Regions from separate parts of the Paraburkholderia sp. GAS32 genome, predicted to be linked through region 2. Evidence: riboswitches for the same ligand, from Rfam matches in the RefSeq annotation. Region 2 holds a riboswitch; the other holds the start of a gene.
What was found. Region 2 has a riboswitch for manganese ahead of P3T25_RS42195 (TMEM165/GDT1 family protein). Riboswitches for the same ligand answer to the same signal wherever they lie in the genome.
Positions count from the first base shown of each region.

Region 1: it holds a riboswitch for manganese, as region 2 does, so the genes downstream of both, P3T25_RS11430 (sodium:calcium antiporter) here and P3T25_RS42195 (TMEM165/GDT1 family protein) in region 2, are expected to answer to the same signal.

Region 1 covers NZ_JBNPVS010000007.1:172,918-181,633, reverse strand. Annotated here, with positions in the region: gene P3T25_RS11460 (SphA family protein) at 1-147, opposite strand, end outside; gene P3T25_RS11455 (hypothetical protein) at 173-445, opposite strand; gene P3T25_RS11450 (DUF1254 domain-containing protein) at 547-3,246, opposite strand; gene P3T25_RS11445 (hypothetical protein) at 3,274-3,486, opposite strand; gene P3T25_RS11440 (hypothetical protein) at 3,592-4,161, opposite strand; gene P3T25_RS11435 (HAD family hydrolase) at 4,956-6,017, shown strand; gene P3T25_RS11430 (sodium:calcium antiporter) at 6,087-7,097, opposite strand; yybP-ykoY riboswitch at 7,198-7,369, opposite strand; gene P3T25_RS11425 (NADP-dependent oxidoreductase) at 7,534-8,553, shown strand; gene P3T25_RS11420 (hypothetical protein) at 8,613-8,716, opposite strand, start outside.
Region 2 covers NZ_JBNPVS010000059.1:37,387-46,102, forward strand. Annotated here, with positions in the region: gene P3T25_RS42175 (DUF1571 domain-containing protein) at 1-329, opposite strand, end outside; gene P3T25_RS42180 (anti-sigma factor family protein) at 413-1,216, opposite strand; gene P3T25_RS42185 (hypothetical protein) at 1,516-2,268, shown strand; gene P3T25_RS42190 (putative bifunctional diguanylate cyclase/phosphodiesterase) at 2,363-4,438, opposite strand; gene P3T25_RS42195 (TMEM165/GDT1 family protein) at 5,102-5,692, opposite strand; yybP-ykoY riboswitch at 5,707-5,889, opposite strand; gene P3T25_RS42200 (FUSC family protein) at 6,169-7,251, opposite strand; gene P3T25_RS42205 (hydrolase) at 7,293-7,874, opposite strand; gene P3T25_RS42210 (TetR/AcrR family transcriptional regulator) at 7,945-8,679, shown strand.

The DNA.
Region 1 (8,716 bases), on a different contig from region 2:
GAAGAAGAGGTCGGCGAACTGGGTGCCATGATCGTTCGGCAAGCGGCCATGAAACGACGACACGTCGGTGTACTGGATCGGTACGCCGAACGAAGAAGCGAAGTTCCAGCCGCCCGCCGTAATGCCCCAGGTCTTGATCGCATTCACAATGCGTGTACACGATCGAATAGTCCTACCCGGCGGTGACAGTACCGGCGATCGGGATCGTCTTGCTCGCACCGAGCGAGCCTTCGTAGTAAATCGTGTTGGCCGACACGATCCAGTCGCTGGTGGGCGGCACGACGCCTGCGTACGGCGTGACCTGCATGCCGGTGATCGGCCTGCCGATGCCACCTTCAGTAGCCCACGCTTGTTGCGAAAGACCCACGCCGGCGGTGGTAAGAAGCGCACCCGTGCACAACCTGGCGAGTGACCGGCTTGCGGACAAACGGTTTGTGCGACTCATAGTCATCCTCATGAAATTAACTTTCCGCACTTCCACTTTGCGGAACAAGGTTTTGACACACCGCGGCGGCAAGCCGCACGCGTGCACATCGGCGTGTTTTCTTACGGTTCACGCTTGACCGGCGGCGGCGTCCAACTGCCGTCGAGCGCCGGTTGCTGCGGCCAATAGGCGCGGACATACAGCGAGAACGCTTCATTGGCCGGCGCCGGCAGCCAGTTGGAGACCTTGTCGTCACCGGGACTCGTGTTCTGCACGTAAAGCGTCAACGAGCCATCCGCATTGAACTTCAGGTCCTTGTTCTTGGTGCCGAGCGAGTAGCGGTTCTGCGGGTTCGGCGAGAAGAAGTGGTGCGAGTTGTACAGCGTCAGCGACCAGAACCCCCTGACCGGCGGCAACTGATCCTTGGCGAACGTCACCGTGTAGCGTGCGTTGCCATCGAGACGCTGACCGGATGCGTCGGCGTCGGCGTAGAAATACTTGGTCTCGTTAGGCTTGTTGACGAAGATGTTCGACTTCGCCACCGCCGTGTGTGTGAAGTAGTCCGTGCCGAACGCGGCGCCGTTGCTGATGGTGTTCCAGTTCGCCGGCAGCCGCTTGCCAAAGGTGTTGAAGTTGAACAGCGGCGTGACCAGATCCGCTTCGGCCTTCGTCCCTTCCTCAACAATCGCGGTCTTGATTGCCGGATCCTTCTGCGCCGCGACGATCAATGCGCGCGCCTGCGCGTAGAGCGCCTCTTCGCCGCGTTGCGGCGGCGTCACGTCGAGCACGGTGCGCAGCATGTCCCAGAAGCGGTTTGGATCGACCCACTTGATTTCTTCGGCGTTGCCGCCCGCGGCACCACCGGCCTCGCCGAAGCTCGGCAGCTTCGACCAGTCGGTCTCCTTGACCTTGCCGTCGTACTCGGCGAGCGGATACAGGCCAACCTTCGCAATCACCGACTGCACGGCCACGCGATCTTCAGGCGTGTCGTCCATGAAAACGCGCGGAATAAAACTGCCGACTCCGGTCGACGAGCGGAACACCTGGCGGATGCCCTTCGGCACCTGGCCGTGCCAGTCAGGGCCCGCCAGGAGATAGAAGCCCGGACGTGTGCCGTACATCTTGCCGAGACTCGCGAAACCGTCGGTACGCAGATCGACGGCCTGATAGACCCAGAAGCGTTTGCCGAAATCGGGCACCTGCACGACCACCGGCGTCTGATTCAGATCGAGGATCGAGGAGCCGTAGACCACGTCCTGATTCGGACACGCAACAAATCGCTCCTGCGGCTGAATGTAGTCGCGCAGCATCGACAGATGATTGGGCGGCGCAACCGGCACGATGCCGCCGTTCAGACCCGGCTGTGGGACCTGCTTCATCGCCAGCAGACGGCCGTAGACGTTCACCATCGGCCACGCCCAGAAGTAGGTCTGGCGCGCCACCAATCGCGCGTATTCTTCAGAGATCGCATAGCCGGCCACTGGACCCGGCACGGACGCCGTGGTGGCCGTCGCATGCGCCGGCTGATCCTGCTGCGTCTTCGCCAGACTGGGTGCAGCAACCGACGCCAGCACGGCGGCCGTGACCCATGTCGCTGTTTTCTTATTCATATTGTCCTCAGGTTCGTCCATGCGCGGCTTAGCGCTTTTGGGGCTCGGGGGATTCCAGCTACCGTTGAGCACCGTCTCATCCGGGCCATAGATGCGCATGCCGAGGGTGTACGCACCGGTGGGCGCCGGCAGCCAGTTCGACGTCTTGTCCGCACCCGGCGACGTGTTCTGCACGTAGATATCCAGCGAGCCATCGGCGCCGTACTTCAGGCCTTTGGTGCGATCGCCGATCGAGTAACGGTTGATTGGATTCGCAACCAGATGGCGCGCGGGCAGGTCGTACAGCGTCATCGACCAGAAGAATTTCGCGGGCGGCAGGTCCTTCTTGTCGAAGTGCAGCACGTACGGCACTGAGCCGAGCAGTTGCGCGCGTTCGCCGTTCACTCGTGTGCCGACGTACACCGCTTCTTCCTTGGTATTGCCGTAAATCCCCATCGCCGCCGCGACGGCGCGCGTGGTGTAGTCGTCCTTCAGATCCGCACGGCTGCCGAACAGGCTGAACGAGCCAGTGGTGTGTTTTTCCGCGTCGGCCAATGCGGCTTTGCCGTCTGCGACACCAGCTTCGAGCGCGGCGCGCGTTTCCGGCGTCAAGGCGGCCGGATCGAACGGCGCGCCCGGCGCAATGCCGATCTTCGCGAAGCGCGCCATCAATTCCTGCTCGGACGGCGCCGGCGGCTGCGTGAACTGCAGCATGAAGTTCAGATAGGCGATGAAGTCGACCGAAGTCGCCTTCGCTTCATCCCACTTCGGAAAATCGAGCTTCGCGACGGACGGCGGCGCAGCCGTATGTTCGAAGGCGGACAGCGGCGTGAGCTTGTATTGCTTCTGGATCGCCTCGACGTTTTTGACGTCGCTCGCGCCGTTGAGCGCCGTGCGGCCGAGCGTCAGGATCAGGTCCGTCTCGGAGCGGAACACCTTGTCGATGCCCTTGGGCGTATCACCGTGCCAGTTCGGACCGGCGAACAGATAGTGGCCCGCGCCGTTGCCCGTGGCGCGCGAACCGACGTACGCGAAGTTGTAGGTGTACAGGTCGATCCACTGGAAGACGTAGTAGCGCTCTTTCGGCACCGCGGGCACCGTCAGCACCCACGGCTCGCGACGCAGATCGAGCCACGCCCACGAGTACGGCGTGTCGTTGTTCGGCGTGACGATGTCCTTGTTCTCGGGACCGTACGGATGCGAGTAGTTGCGGAACTTGCCGAAGCCGCCCACATAAGACTTCGAGCCGGAATCGAGCGCCTACTCGTAAAGCGTCTTGTAGTTGAACAGCATCGGATACGCGTAGAGGAACGCGTCTTTGGCGATCGCGCGCGCTTCTTCAGGCGAGGCGGTGACGGCCGCTGTCGCCGCCGTGGGGGCGCTCGCTTGAGCGACGGCTTGCGTATGCGGTAACGTGGTCAGTGACAAGGCCGCGATGACTGCGCAGGTCGGCAGGCGTTTGAATAAGGTCATGGTTAAGTCCTCTGTTTCTGTGCTCAGTTTTTTGTGCTTATTTGCCGAACGTCATGTTCAGCCCGGCGAAGATGGTGAACTTCGGCACGCCGGCGCCGGAATGCGCTACCGAGTATTGCGGCTCGATAAACGCGTTGTAGATGGTCGAGCCGCCTTTCCACGCTTTGCCCGCACCCAGACCCACCGGGATGTAATAGCTGCCATGCTGCAGGTCGAAAGTCCAGGTGCCGGTCGAGCGGATATACCAGCGCCGCCCGGCAGGTTGAAGATGCCGAACGGCTGCGCGGTGAGCGATTGCGTGGTGGGCCGGCTGGTTTGTCCCGCGAACGAGTGTTGCCACTGCACCAGGGCGCCGAGGAGCCGCGCCTTCGTCGCGCTGACGGCGACCGCGGCAAGACCGGCCTGCCACTTGCCGGTGCCGAGGCTCGGGTCGGTGGCGGTCGGCATCGTCACGAGCGGGCCGACGCCGACCTGCACGTCGCCTTGCGAGAGCAGGAAGATGTCGAATAGGTTCAGGTCGCCGAGGCCGGTGTTATAGCCGCCGCTTGGATCGGGCCGCGTGCTGACCGGCACCGTGGCGCGGAAAATTTCCGGCACGCCGATCAGGCTGTTCGGGCCGATCGGCACGGTGGGGCGCAAGAGCAGATCGTTGGTGTGCGCGCTCGCGCCGAACACGCTCGGCGTGTAGTAATTCTGATGTTGAATGAGGCTGCCAGATTAAGCGGGTTATTACTCTTATTGGCTTCGTCGGCCGATGCCTGAGCGAACGCCGGCGACAACACCACCGAGGCGGCGTATAACGCTACCGACCCAACCACGCTTTTACAACCCATTCGCGCACCTCGTCTATGGGCATTTCTTATAGGCGAACGCATTCTTTTGCCCGATGCAAATAAAGCAGGAGCAATGGCATTCGTATTTTCGAATTAGGTCGAACTAACGCAAACTAATCGCAGGCGTAAGTTCACCTCACCCAGTGGCCACGCGCAACCGGGGAAATATGCAAAGCGGATAAGATGCGCGATTAATTCGCACTAAGTCTTTCGGGCAAGCTGGAAAGACGGTACGGCCGGATGCAGGGCTTGCATGGACGCTCCTTTCAGACTCAAGAGACGCCGCACCAAACGACGCATGCGGAGGTAAAAAATTCACAATCCGGGAGTGTTGTGGCGGAATAGTAGCAAACGTTTCAGGAGATTACAGAGATAAATTTGTAACGCGATAGAAATCTACGCAATTTCGGACGGAGTTAGATTTTGGCCGCCATTCTTATTCCACACTTTTGCCACTACGTTGAGCATTTGTTTGCTTGTTGCATAAAAAGCTGCATAGCGGCATACGCCATTTGACAATTACCGGCATTCACGCCGTCGTCCCAAAAAAGCAACAAAACGGGCTGCAACAATCGCCGTGTCCCATTAGACTTGCGCTCGCTTAAAGTTTGACCCACCGCTTTTGATGAGGCTTTTATGATTCGCACGATGCACCGGTACTGCATTGCTTTGACCGTTATGGTTCTTTCAGCTTGTACCGTTACGCCGCACCACGACGCAAGCGAGTCGCCGGCCGGCGCGTCGACCGCCGCAACCCTCGCGTCGTGGAACGATACTGCGAGCAAACGCTCGATTGTCGATTTCGTCACGCTGGTCACGACGCCAGAGTCGAAAGACTTCATCCCGCGCGCCGACCGGATCGCCGTATTCGACAACGACGGCACGTTGTGGCCGGAGCAACCCGCCTCGGTACAACTGGTGTTCGCGCTGCAACGGGTGAAGACGGTGGCCGGGCGGCATCCGGAATGGAAACGGCAGGACCCGTTCCGCTCGATTCTGAAAGGCAATCTGAAGAGCATCGCGGCGAGCGGCGACGCCGGTTCGACGAGGCTGCTGGCGGCGGCGCATGCCGGCATGACCAGCGATCAATTCGCCGCGCTCGTGCACGAATGGTTCGACTCCGCGAGCGACCCGCGCTTCAATCGCCCGTACGCCGACCTCGCTTATCAGCCGATGCTCGAGTTGCTCGCCTATCTGCGCGCCAATGGCTTCAGGACCTATCTGGTGACGGGCAGCGATGTCGAGTTCGTCCGTGACATCGCGCAGCGCGTGTACGGCATTCCGCCCGAGCAGGTGATCGGCAGCACCGTCAAATACAAGTACAACCAGACGAACGGCGCAGTGTCGCTGACCCGGCTTGCGCAGGTCGACAATCTCGTCGATGGCGCGGCCAAACCGCTTGCCATCGACCGCGTGATCGGCCGGCGTCCGGTGATCGCGTTCGGCAACGCCGACGGCGATGTGCCGATGCTCGAATGGACCTCGGCCGGCGACGGTCCGCGCCTCGCGGCGCTGCTGCATCACACCGACGGCGAACGGGAGTACGCGTACGACCGAACGGCGAAAAGCGGCAAGCTCGACAAGGGGCTGGACGAAGCCAGCGGGAAAGGCTGGCTCGTCGTCGATGTGAAGGATGACTGGAAGACGGTGTTCAAGACGGATAGCACAGCAACGGCTGCGGCGGCGCCGTCCAATTAAGGGCGGCTGGTTGGGAAGGCCGCGCTTCGGCGGCTTTTGTCGCGGCCTTCCCGGTCTTTCGTCACTCGCTCAGCGGCTCAGCGTGATCGCCAGATAAGTGGCGTAGAGCACGCCGCACACCAGCAGCGCCCACACCGGCACGCCGCGCGCACGCACGTTGATCCGCAGCCACGCGGCGGCAGCGAGCGTGATCACGATACCGGTCACCACTTCGATACGCGGCGCCCACGGCGTCAGCAGAATCCCGATTGCGGGCAGCAGCGTGCCCTGGAACACCATCGCGCCGGTGATGTTGCCGAACGCCAGCGTGTCCTTGCCACGGCGAATCCACAGGATGCTGTTGACCTTCTCCGGCAACTCGGTGGCGATCGGAATGATCAGCAGCGACAGCAGCAGCGGCGAGACGCCGAGCACTTGCGACACGCCCCGCACACCGTGGATGAAGCCTTCCGCGCCCCACACCAGCAACGCAACCGCCAGCGCCAGTTGCACCGCGATGGTCGCGAGATTGGTGGGCAAGCCAAGACGCGACAGCAGCATTCTGCCCGGCGCTTCAGTGCCGTGACCGGCGTCGACCAGTTTGTTCGATGCACGGAACGTCATCACCACATACGTGATGTACACACCGACCAGCGCCGCGCTGAACAGCCCCCGTACGATCATCTCTTCATGCGGCACGTACATCGCCGCGGCCGCCAGCACAAAGGCGCACAGGAAGTAGTTCAGATCGCGCGTGAAACCCGTGCGTTCCGGCGTGACCCAGCCGCCGGCACCGCGCGAACCGAGAATCGCCAGCGTCATCAGGAAAGTGGAGAGGGTGGAGAGCATGAGCGGCGCGCCGAGAATCGCGCCGACGCCGATCTCCTGATTGACCGCGCTATCGGTCGTGCCGCCCGCAATCGCGAGCAGCGGGACGAGGGTTTCGGGCAGGGCGGTACCGACCGCCGCGAACAGCGAACCCGTCACGCCCTCGGAGATTTTCAGGCGCTCGCCGAGATGCTCGAGGGCATTGGTGAAGAGCTCGGCCGACACGAGAATGACGACCAGCATGATGGCGAGTTGGAACAGGAGACCGGTCATGCGCGCCTCACTGCAAATGCAAAGGGGAAGCGGCACAACGGACCGGCAAGTGGGGAGACTGGCAGGGCACAACGATGTTTCACAGGGCAACTCCGCGGTCGGACGAAAGTAACGAACCAATGACGCACCGCGCCCCGTCCGACCAGAACGAAGCAGTGCGCCAATGGTCTCGCCAAACCGACCCGGTCGAACGCGCCATGACCCGCAGGTCAAGTATGTTGACGCGCTCTCCTTCAATGGATGAAGGAAGGCTACTCCCCAGTGACCGGAGGATTCTAGCGGGACGGGAGGCTTTCAACAAGCTTGGAATCGGGCGCGTGCGCCGGCGCCCTCTGGTTTTGCTACGGCCGTCCAGTGATGCGACATCAGCCTCGCAAGCGTGCGATGGCCCCACTGGTAAGATCACTCACCGTCTACGACCGCAGTGAGTGTTCACATGAGTTATCAAAACCGCCAGTGGTTTTACGTCAAGCGTCCTGAAGGACGCGTTGGCGATGAGCATTACGAGTTACGCGAAAGCGAACTCGACGACAAATTGTCATCCAATGAGGTTCTCATCCGGGCGCGCATTATCAGCGTCGATCCATACATTCGCATCCAGCAGCACGAACGCAATACCTACGATGTGCCGCATCCACTCGGCATCGTGCAGCGAGCGGGCGTGGTGGGTGAAGTGGTGGCGTCGGCGAGCCCGCTGTTCAAGCAGGGCGACTGGGTGTCGGCCTATAGCGGCTGGCAGTTGTATGCCAAGTGCCATCACAGCGAACTGACCAAACTGGACCCCGCCGCGGCGCCGGTTTCGACCGCGCTCGGCGTGCTCGGTATGCCGGGACGCACTGCGTGGTTCGGTTTGATGGAAGCGGGCAAGCCGCGTCCGGGCGACACGCTGGTCGTGTCCGGTGCGGCGGGCGCAGTCGGCTCGCTGGTCGCGCAGTTCGGCAAGCGCGCCGGATGTCGCGTCATTGGGATAGCGGGCGGTCCGGACAAGTGCGCGTTTCTGACCGACACGCTGAAGCTCGACGGCGCGGTCGACTATCGGGCGCATCCGACGCTTGAAGGCTTGCAGTCAGCGCTGCAGGCGGCGACCGGCGGCGTCGATGTCTATTTCGACAACGTGGGCGGCATGGTCACAGATGCGGTGATTCCGCTCATCAAGCGCCGCGCACGGATCGTGATCTGCGGCGCGATCGCTCAATACGACGGCGGTCTCGACACGCCGGACCTCGCGCCGCGCTTCCTGCAGCACATGCTGTTTCAGCGCGCGACGATTCAGGGGATTCTGGCGCGCGATTTTACGCATCGGATGGATGAGATGCTGCAGACGGTTGCGCCGTGGGTGAAGAACGGTGAAATCGTTTATCAGGAGACTTACGTCGATGGGTTTGACGCGTTGCCGAACGCGCTGAATAGCCTGTTTGAGGGGAAGAATCTTGGGAAGCTGCTGGTGAGGGTATGAAGGTGTGAGTTCCTGAACGACAACCCCGACGCTGGCCGGGGTTGTCGTTTGTGGATTGTTTATTTCCGTTTGCTGCGTCTTTGCAGCATGGCCTCGGTCTCTGGCGCGGTCATGTACCTGCCGGCAACTCTGTAGTCATAGTCCGGGGTGATGGTGATCTGTC
Region 2 (8,716 bases):
ATCCTGTATTCGCAGGCGTCGTCGGGAACCATGTCGGACCTCGCGTACTCGACGAAGGCGTCCGGCTTCATCGCGTCCATCAGAGAGAGGATCTGAGCGTCGGTGAGAGACAGAAGCGAGCGGTTTTCAATCCACGTTCGCAACGAAGCCGCCTGTTCGCGGGCCGTGAGACACCGGAACCGGTTGACGTCCACACTCACGGTATCCGACGTGGCGACATCGGCGCATCCCACCGATGTGCCGGATGAAGCCGGCGTAATCGGGTTGGTCGATTGGGCGTGAGCGCCCGTTGAGACAAACAGGTACGTCAACGCGAACGCGCGCAGCAACGTCCGCGCGGTTGCCTGCCAACCTGCGGAAGGCTGCGTGCTCCGGCTTGCTGGATGATCGGAAATGCGAACTCCGCAAAGCATCATGGGTTCAAACCGCCGCTGGTTCCCCGGCTTCTGAACGGCCGCCCGAGCATGCTGCATGCGTCGATCGCCATGGATCGCAATTGCACCTCTGGGACGAGGCCAGTCAGCGCGCATCCCGTCCCCTGACTCTCCCAGTAGAACGTGCTGCGATTACCGTCACGAAACAGGCGGAATGCCGTCGCGTCCTTTGGAACCACTGCAACGTACATCGTGAGCCGGGCGCCGGCCGTGTTCTGATACATGAACTGCGCGGCAGGGCCGGACTCGCCGGGCAGGAGGCGACCGCCAATCAGTGAATAGCCATATTCCCGAAGCGAAGGCACCGACAACCGCTGACCGAGGCGCCGTGACAGCCAGTCGACCAGATGATCGCGTTGCGGCGCCGCTACCTCCACGGGGTGGCGTTGCTCAGGCGTGTACACCGCGTAAGCGATGTCGGCGCGCTCCGCGAACACGGGTGGATCGGCCGTGAAATTCGCCGACATCCAACCGGGTGCCGAGCCGAGCGCCATGCCCATCGCCATCCAGGATGCCGCCACGCCGGCCTGCTGCCACCACGGCGCGCGGTGGCGCACGACGATACAACGCGCACCGTGTAGCGGGTCTCCGAACAGTGCTGTCAGCGCGAATTTTTGCGCGCGATAGTCCGCCACGCGCTCAGCCGCCCAAGGGTTGGTCGTCAGCCGAACGAGCATGATCGCGTGCTCCGTGGCGGACAATTCATCGTCGGCAAACGCCGACAGCGGCCGCAAATCCTGGTCGCCCAAGCCTCGTCTCGTTCGGTCTCCATGGTCGTTCATGGCTCGTTTCAAACTTCCTCCAACCGGGTGCCGCGTGATGATGGAATGTCGCGCATGGCGCAATGCATCATTTCTTGCGTCTACGCCCCCAATAAACGTATGACGGGGCCGCTATATTCCAATCGAGTGAAGTGAAGGTTTACTGTGGCGGAGCCGGGAAACCTTCCGGCACTCAGCCGCCACCTCGCGCGGTGTCAGGCAGTTTGCAATGCCTTCGCAGCATCAAGGGTTGAGCGAAAGATGGAATAGACGCCCCCGCGAAATCGTTTAGACGACATACGAACCACCGGCAGACTTCGATGAGCACTCGACAACAGCACGTCATCCGTTCTGTCAGCGCGGGGCTGCTAATTGCGTCCGTTGCGTTGTTCGCTGGCTGCGGCGGCGGAGGCGGTAGTAGCGCAAGCAGCATGTCGACGGTTTCGATCGCCGGTACCGCGGCAACCGGCAAGGCACTCGCAAACGCGACGATCAGCATCAACTGCGAGCGGGGCTCGATGTCGGTCGCAGCAGATGCGAACGGAAACTACCACGCGGCATTCGGCGCAGTGATGCCGTGCATGATCACTGCGACTTCGGGCGGGACGACGCTGCACTCCGCCGCGTTCGCTAGCGGCACGTACAACGTCACGCCGGAGACTGACCTGTTGTTGTCGTATCTGGCGGCGCAACTCGGTACAAATGAAAGCGGGCTGATCGCCGGCTTCGCGACGAACACGCAGTTTCAGCAGGCGCTGCAGAATCAGACCAACGTTCTGACGGCGCAGGCCGCTGTCGTCCAGAATCTACAGCAAAAGTACAGTGTTACGCTTTCCACCCCCAATTTTCTGACCACCGCATTCACTGTCGGACAGCCGGGCGAGGACAACGATCTCGAAGCGCTCCTCACTCTTGGCGCAATCGACGCCAATGGCGAACCGGACGCAGCCGCCGTCGCACTGATGGCCACGATGGGGGCCGCACATCCGATTGCGATATCGCCAGGTACCGGCACAAGCGGGACCGGTGGAACCGGGGTGGGCGGCACTGGAAGCATGGGCGGCATGATGTGAAACGACACGACACACCGTCCTCATGGCGCTTCGTGAGATCGCGATGCAGCAGAGGTGACCGATACGCGTTCAACCGACAGCACTCGCGTATGGGTCAGAGCGGCTCCATGGTGAAGTCGCCCGCAGAATGGCTGCGGGTGGAACCAGCAGAATGTGCACGAAATAGCGCCGTAAACTCCTCCGCAGGCAGAGGTCGTGAAAAAAGATAGCCCTGTCCAGTTTGGCAGGACCATTCTCGAAGGAGCCTTGCCTGCTCACTCGTTTCAATTCCCTCAGCCGTGACGGACAGTCCAAGAGACTGCGCCATGGAGATGACGGCGCGAACGATCGCATCGTCCTCAGCGCTCGTGCCAATACCCTGAACAAAGGATCGGTCGATTTTCAGCACATCCAGCGGCAGCCTGCGAAGATAACTAAGCGATGAATAGCCCGTGCCGAAGTCGTCGATTGCGATTGTGACGCCAAAGTCTTTCAGCCTCTGGAGCGTCTCGATACTCCTTTCGGTATCCCGCATGATCAGGCCCTCCGTGACCTCCAATTTCAGCGAGCCTGCGCCGATGTGAGCACTGGACAGCGCCGCAGCCACGTCGGCAACGAGGTTGGGATCATCGAACTGCCGAGGCGAGAGATTGACGCTAATCTGCAATGGCGGCTCGGTCGGGAACTCCCGCTGCCAGCGGGCGACTTGCTGGCAAGCCTCTTCCAGTACGTATCGTCCGAGTGGAATGATCAGGCCGCTTTCTTCTGCAATCGCAATGAATTCGGCGGGCGGCAACAAACCTCGCGTGGGGTGCTGCCACCGCACGAGCGCTTCCATTTCCCGGAACCCTGCCTCCTGAAGCTGCATGATGGGCTGGAAATACACCCGTAGGTCGCGATGCTCGATCGCGTAACGCAGGTCCGTTTCAATCTCCAGCTTTTTGACCGCTTCCGCGTGCATGTTCTCTTCGAAAACCACGTAGCGGCCCTTTCCACCGTTCTTGGCCCGGTACATCGCGACGTCGGCGTCCCGCAACAACGTATCAGCATCGCCGCGGCCGCGCCCAGCGTGCGCGAATGCCAGCCCAACGCTCGCGCTGACGATGTACTGTTTGTTGTCGAGATCGAACGGTTGACTGAATTGCGCCAGGATGTTGTCCGCAACCAGGGTGCCTTCGCTCGTCGCCTCACTCCCGAGGTGTTCCAGCAGGATGACGAACTCGTCTCCGCCCAACCGCGCGACGGTGTCGGTCGGGCGAATGCACCCTTCGAGGCGTTTGGCCGCTGCGATCAGCAGCCGGTCTCCCACGTGGTGTCCGAGACTGTCGTTCACCCGCTTGAAGTTGTCCAGGTCGACGAAGACAACGCCGATCATCGCATTACGCTCACGCGCACGAGCTTCGGCCTGGCTAATACGATCGAGCAGCAGTGCTCGGTTCGGTAACGAGGTGAGCGTATCGTAGAACGCCCTTCGCGCGAGCTGCTCCTCGAAGTTCTTTCTTTCGGTGGTGTCGCTCGCGGTCGCCACGATTGCGCCGACAGCCGGTTCATCGAGCAGATTCGTCAAGGTAAGCTGAATATAGCGCCACGCATCGCCCTCACCTCGAGTACGGATCTCGATGGATTTCGTGGATCGAGCCGTCGACGACACGGTCTCCAACAGGCCCTGCAGCGTGGGGCGGTCAATGGGATGAATCGGATCGAGCAGACTGGTGCCGACGAGCTGGCCCATGTTCTTCAAGGGGTCCGGTCTTCGCGTCGGCGCCTCGTAAGTCACAGTCCCGTTGACGTCGGAAACGAGTATCGCATCCGACGTGTTCGCGACAAGCGCCTGCAGCCTCTGTTCGCTGCTGCGCAGCGCGTCCTGGGCCGCCGCATCCACGTTCTTGCGAATGCGCCGCAGCATCTGAAGAAACAGCAGCGAGAGCCCCACGCCGATCGCGAGTACCACGGGGGTCGATATCAGGACGATCCGTTGCACGGCAACGAGCCGGTCGAGTTGCATCGTCGCATCGTCGCGGTGCTGTGCCGCTGCCGCGAGAACCTTTTGCTCGATATCGTCGAAGAGTGGATCGGCCGAATCCTCGTCGATCTCATTGGCTCTCGCGATGTCGTGATCATCGACGGCCTTGAACATCGGTTTGGCGAACGCTCGATACTTCGCGTGCTTCTCCAGCAGGCCGCGCAGCATTGCGCTGCTGCCAGGCTCAAGTGCCACTGCCTTCTTCAGCGCTGCGTCAAGTGCTTCACCGGCCTCGCGGTGCTCGCGTAGAACCTCCGGACGCGGGTCCAGAAAGTACTTGCGTTCGGCCGATTCCTCCCACGCAACGCTATAGCGAGCTTCCTCGAAAGCCTTATCCGCCTCGTTGGCAGCTTGCGCGGCGAAACCGGCACTCAAGCTTTCATACGCTCCCCAGAAGGCCAGGAGCGGCACGCTCAATAGAACGAGGACGAGACCAAATACGGCGGTGCGCCGCGCGGGGGGCACATTCGACGACGTCTGCTCAACTCGGTCTTCTGCTGCGTTGCGTCGCCACAGATATCGACGCCTTTGGGTGCCTTTCTGTCTGGTCACGATTGCTCCGATGTGGAACGGCACGTCGACGAGGCGCCCTGTTCGAGCAGGTTGGGCGGAAGGAAACTGAAAGTGTCAGTCTTCCCGTAGACGGCGTGCGTATCCGGAAGTCGTGATCCGAAGCATCGCTCAGTTCTTTCGTTGACTTCGAACCGAGTAAACGACGGACGACTCCGATCCCGGTCCACGTTTTGTCGGACCACCGCATATTAACGGCACGCTCGGGTTTTTTCTAAAGGTCTCGCGTTGGTGGAGTGCGGTGCGCGCGTCAGCCGCGAACTAGAACAGCGGATGCGCTTGCGGGTACAGCGCGGTCCTGAGGGCGAGGCCACCGAGGACAACGAAGATAATGGCGGCCAGAATGTGGACCGCCTTTGTTGGCAGGCGGTCGGCGAATTTGTGTCCCAGGTAGATGACGGGCACATTGGCCAGCATCATGCCGAGTGTCGTACCCGCAACGACGCCGAAGAACTCATGAAAGCGTGCCGCCAGGGCAATCGTGACGATTTGGGTTTTGTCGCCCATCTCGGCGAGAAAGAATGTGAGCGCGGTTGTGCCGAACACACCCATCGAGTTTTTCGTCAAAACCGCATCGGCGTCGTCCAGCTTGTCCGGAACGAGAATCCACACGGCCATCACGGCGAATGACGCGACAACCGCCCAATTCAGAATGCCCGGACTCAGAACGCTCGCGAGCCACGCGCCGAGTGCGCCGGATGCACCATGGTTGATGAGGGTAGCGGCAAAAACACCGAGGATGATGGGAATGGGCTTGCGATATCGCGCTGCCAATACCAGGGACAGAAGTTGAGTCTTGTCGCCGATTTCAGCAAGGCCGACCACACTGGTCGAAATGAGGAAGGATTGCATGGGGTTGTTGTACCCGGGCCGCGCAGAAAGAACGCGATGACACGCATTCCGGCGACCCGGTTAGGTCGGAATGCGAGTCATCGGTCTTGCCAGGCATTTAGCTGCGCACGCCATAGCGGGTCTCTCGACTCGCCAAGTATGTTGACGTGCGCCCTCGAACATCGCGTTCGAGGCGGCTACTCCCCAATGAGCAGGCGCGATTTTATCGCGCCATGCGTTGCAGAAGCAAGTCGCCACTATAGCGCTTTGCGCGGTTGAGCATTGCTGCGAGCGCCGATTATTACGAATGCCTTTCGGGTTCGATGTGCTCGCCCCTGTCTTTGGGGAATAACCGGCTTCTACCCAGAAGCACCTGCGTCAACTATTCGACGGCAGCAGCGATCGGAATCGGCACTACCATACTTGCTGAACACCATGAGATCTTCAGCTAAACGTCGATCGTGCGCCCCTAATCAGAGGCGACTGCGCAGTCCCGCTCAGTCTTGCCGGGGTCTTGGGGCGTCACACGTCGAGCGGCACGTGTCTTTCATGTGCGCCGCAATGGCGGATGCCGTGAGCGCACACAGCAGCCCAATGGCGCTGCCGACTGCCACGTTCAGCAGGCGTTCGCCTCCAAAAATCCACGGCTTTCCCGCTAATACAAAGGCTATTGCCGCACAGGCGCACCGGACACCGAATGCGAGCGTGTACGGACGAATGCAGATGAGCGTCAGCATTGCGGCGAACACAACGAGCACACGCATAAATAACGCATGAGGGATCATCAATCCGACAACCACTCCGAAGGAAACGCCGACAACGGCCCCGGTGAGCCGGCTGCGAAACTTCTGCCGGGCGCTTGCTGCATTTCCGGTAACGACGCTGGCGGCCGACCAGATCATCCACTGACCATGATCGACGTGCCGCCATTCGACAAGTACGGCAGCGCAAGCGACCGCGAGCGCGACGGTGATCATCAGCTCGATATATGCGTTGCGCTCGCTGTTTGGGGAGAGGCGAGTCCACTTTGCGAAATGCGCAAGAGTCGGCTGGCCGGTTTCACGCGAGCGGAAGTGCTCGACTGACGCTAGGAGCAGGATCGGCAACGCGGCTATCAACAGGAACGGCAGGACCTCAACGCTCCGGGTAATAAGCGCCTGCCGCGTGACGCCTTCCCCACTTTCGCAGGCAAGATACAGCGAGGGAATGAACGTGAAATTGCCGAGCGGGCGCAAGGCACTGCCGCCCGCGGTCACCAGCACGGATCCCATGCCCAGCAGGACTGTGGCTACGACAAAGAGCAGCGGGTGCGCGAGCGACGCCATCAGGATCATGAAGCCCGCGCTGATCGCCAATGCGTGCGCGAATACGCTGAGCGGCGCAAGCTGCGAGTGGTCGAGCGCGATGAGCATCGCGACCGGCACGATTGCAGCGGTAAGCCACTCGGATCTGCCCGATATGACTGCAAGGAGGAGCAGCGGGACGAGCGCAAACATGGCGCGACCCAACGCCCGCATGTCGAACACGGTTTCGACGCGGCGCAAGAGCGACGAAGCTCCCGTGTGACGTTCGCTGCTCATCGTCTCTCTCCGGCCACGCTGTGCTTGTCCATCGGGCGTCATCAGGCTGCGAGCGCCTCGAGTACGTCGACGGATCGCCGCACGAGACCGAGCCTCGGGAAGATGTAATTCAGCGACGCATGGTGATGCTCGGGCGCGCCGCAGCTCATTGCGTCCTCGACGAGCACCAGCGAGTACCCGTGCTCGTGCGCGGCGCGAGCCGTCGACTCGACGCCGATGTTCGTCGAAATCCCGCCCAGCACAATGGTTTCGACGCCGCGACGCCGCAATTGCAGGTCGAGCTCGGTGCCGTAAAAAGCGCTCCATTGGCGTTTCGTGATCTTGATGTCGCGCTCCTCCACCGCCAGTTCAACGGGAAAGTCCCACCAGTTCGAGGGCAGTCCGCCGGGGGGAAGCGCGATGGGCTGATCGATGGGCTGCTTCAGTGCATCGCCGAAGTCGGCGCTCCAGCCCACCCGGACCAGGACGACCGGCGCGTTCACTTCCCGGAAGCGCTTTGCGAGCGTTGCCGCGGTAGCCACCACGGCTGCGGCGGGTCGGGGCGCTTTCCCGAATCCGAGAATGCCCTCCTGAAGATCGATCAGAACGAGAGCGGTAGTCTTGGGGTCAAGGTTTTGCAACATGATGGCCTTCCATTGAAAGCGGCGAGCCGCTGGTGTATTGTGAGGGGGTGCTCACAAACAGTATATGAGAATGGCCTCACAAAAGTCAACGCCGAATACGGGCGAGGCGAAGGCGCCGCGCCGCGCCCGCGGACACGCGCGGGTGGCGTCGTTGCTGGAAGCCGCAAGCGCGGAATTCGCCGAAAGGGGGTACGAAGCAACGACGATGACAGCGATCGCCGCGCGCGCGGGGGCGTCGATCGGTTCGCTTTACCAGTTCTTTCCGACGAAAGAGCAGGTCGCAGGTACGCTGATCGAGCAATACGTGACCGAGCTTGAAGCAGCGTTCGACCGGCTGAGCGAGGAGGTGCCGTTGCTTGATGTATCGGTCGTTGCGGGCCGACTGACGACGTTTTTCGTGGCGTTTCGCACGACGTACCCCGCTTTCGTGGTGCTGGTCGACGCGCGTGATGTCGCATTGCCCGGCGCCACTGGGGTACGCGAAAGATTGCGCAAAGGAATCGCATCCGTGCTGGCTGCCCTCGCGCCACGATTGTCCGTGGAAGAAGCATTGTTCCGGTCCGTGGTCGTCCAGCATCTTATGAAGGCGGCCGTCACGCTGAGTTACGATGCGAGCGTGGTTGACCATCACGCGGCGATGCTGGAGTTCCAGCGCGTGGTAGAGCACTACCTTGAGGACGTGATGGAAGCCACGCGTGGTGGACAAACCGGCGCAGCGCATCGAGGCGCAACACCCAAGGAGCGTTCCGCTTCGGGCAAAGGCGTCGGTCCGAAGAGCAAGGGCAAGTCCGGCGTCTCGGCGTGAATGCTGTTGCTGCCCTGCGCCTCATCCCGTCGCCGCG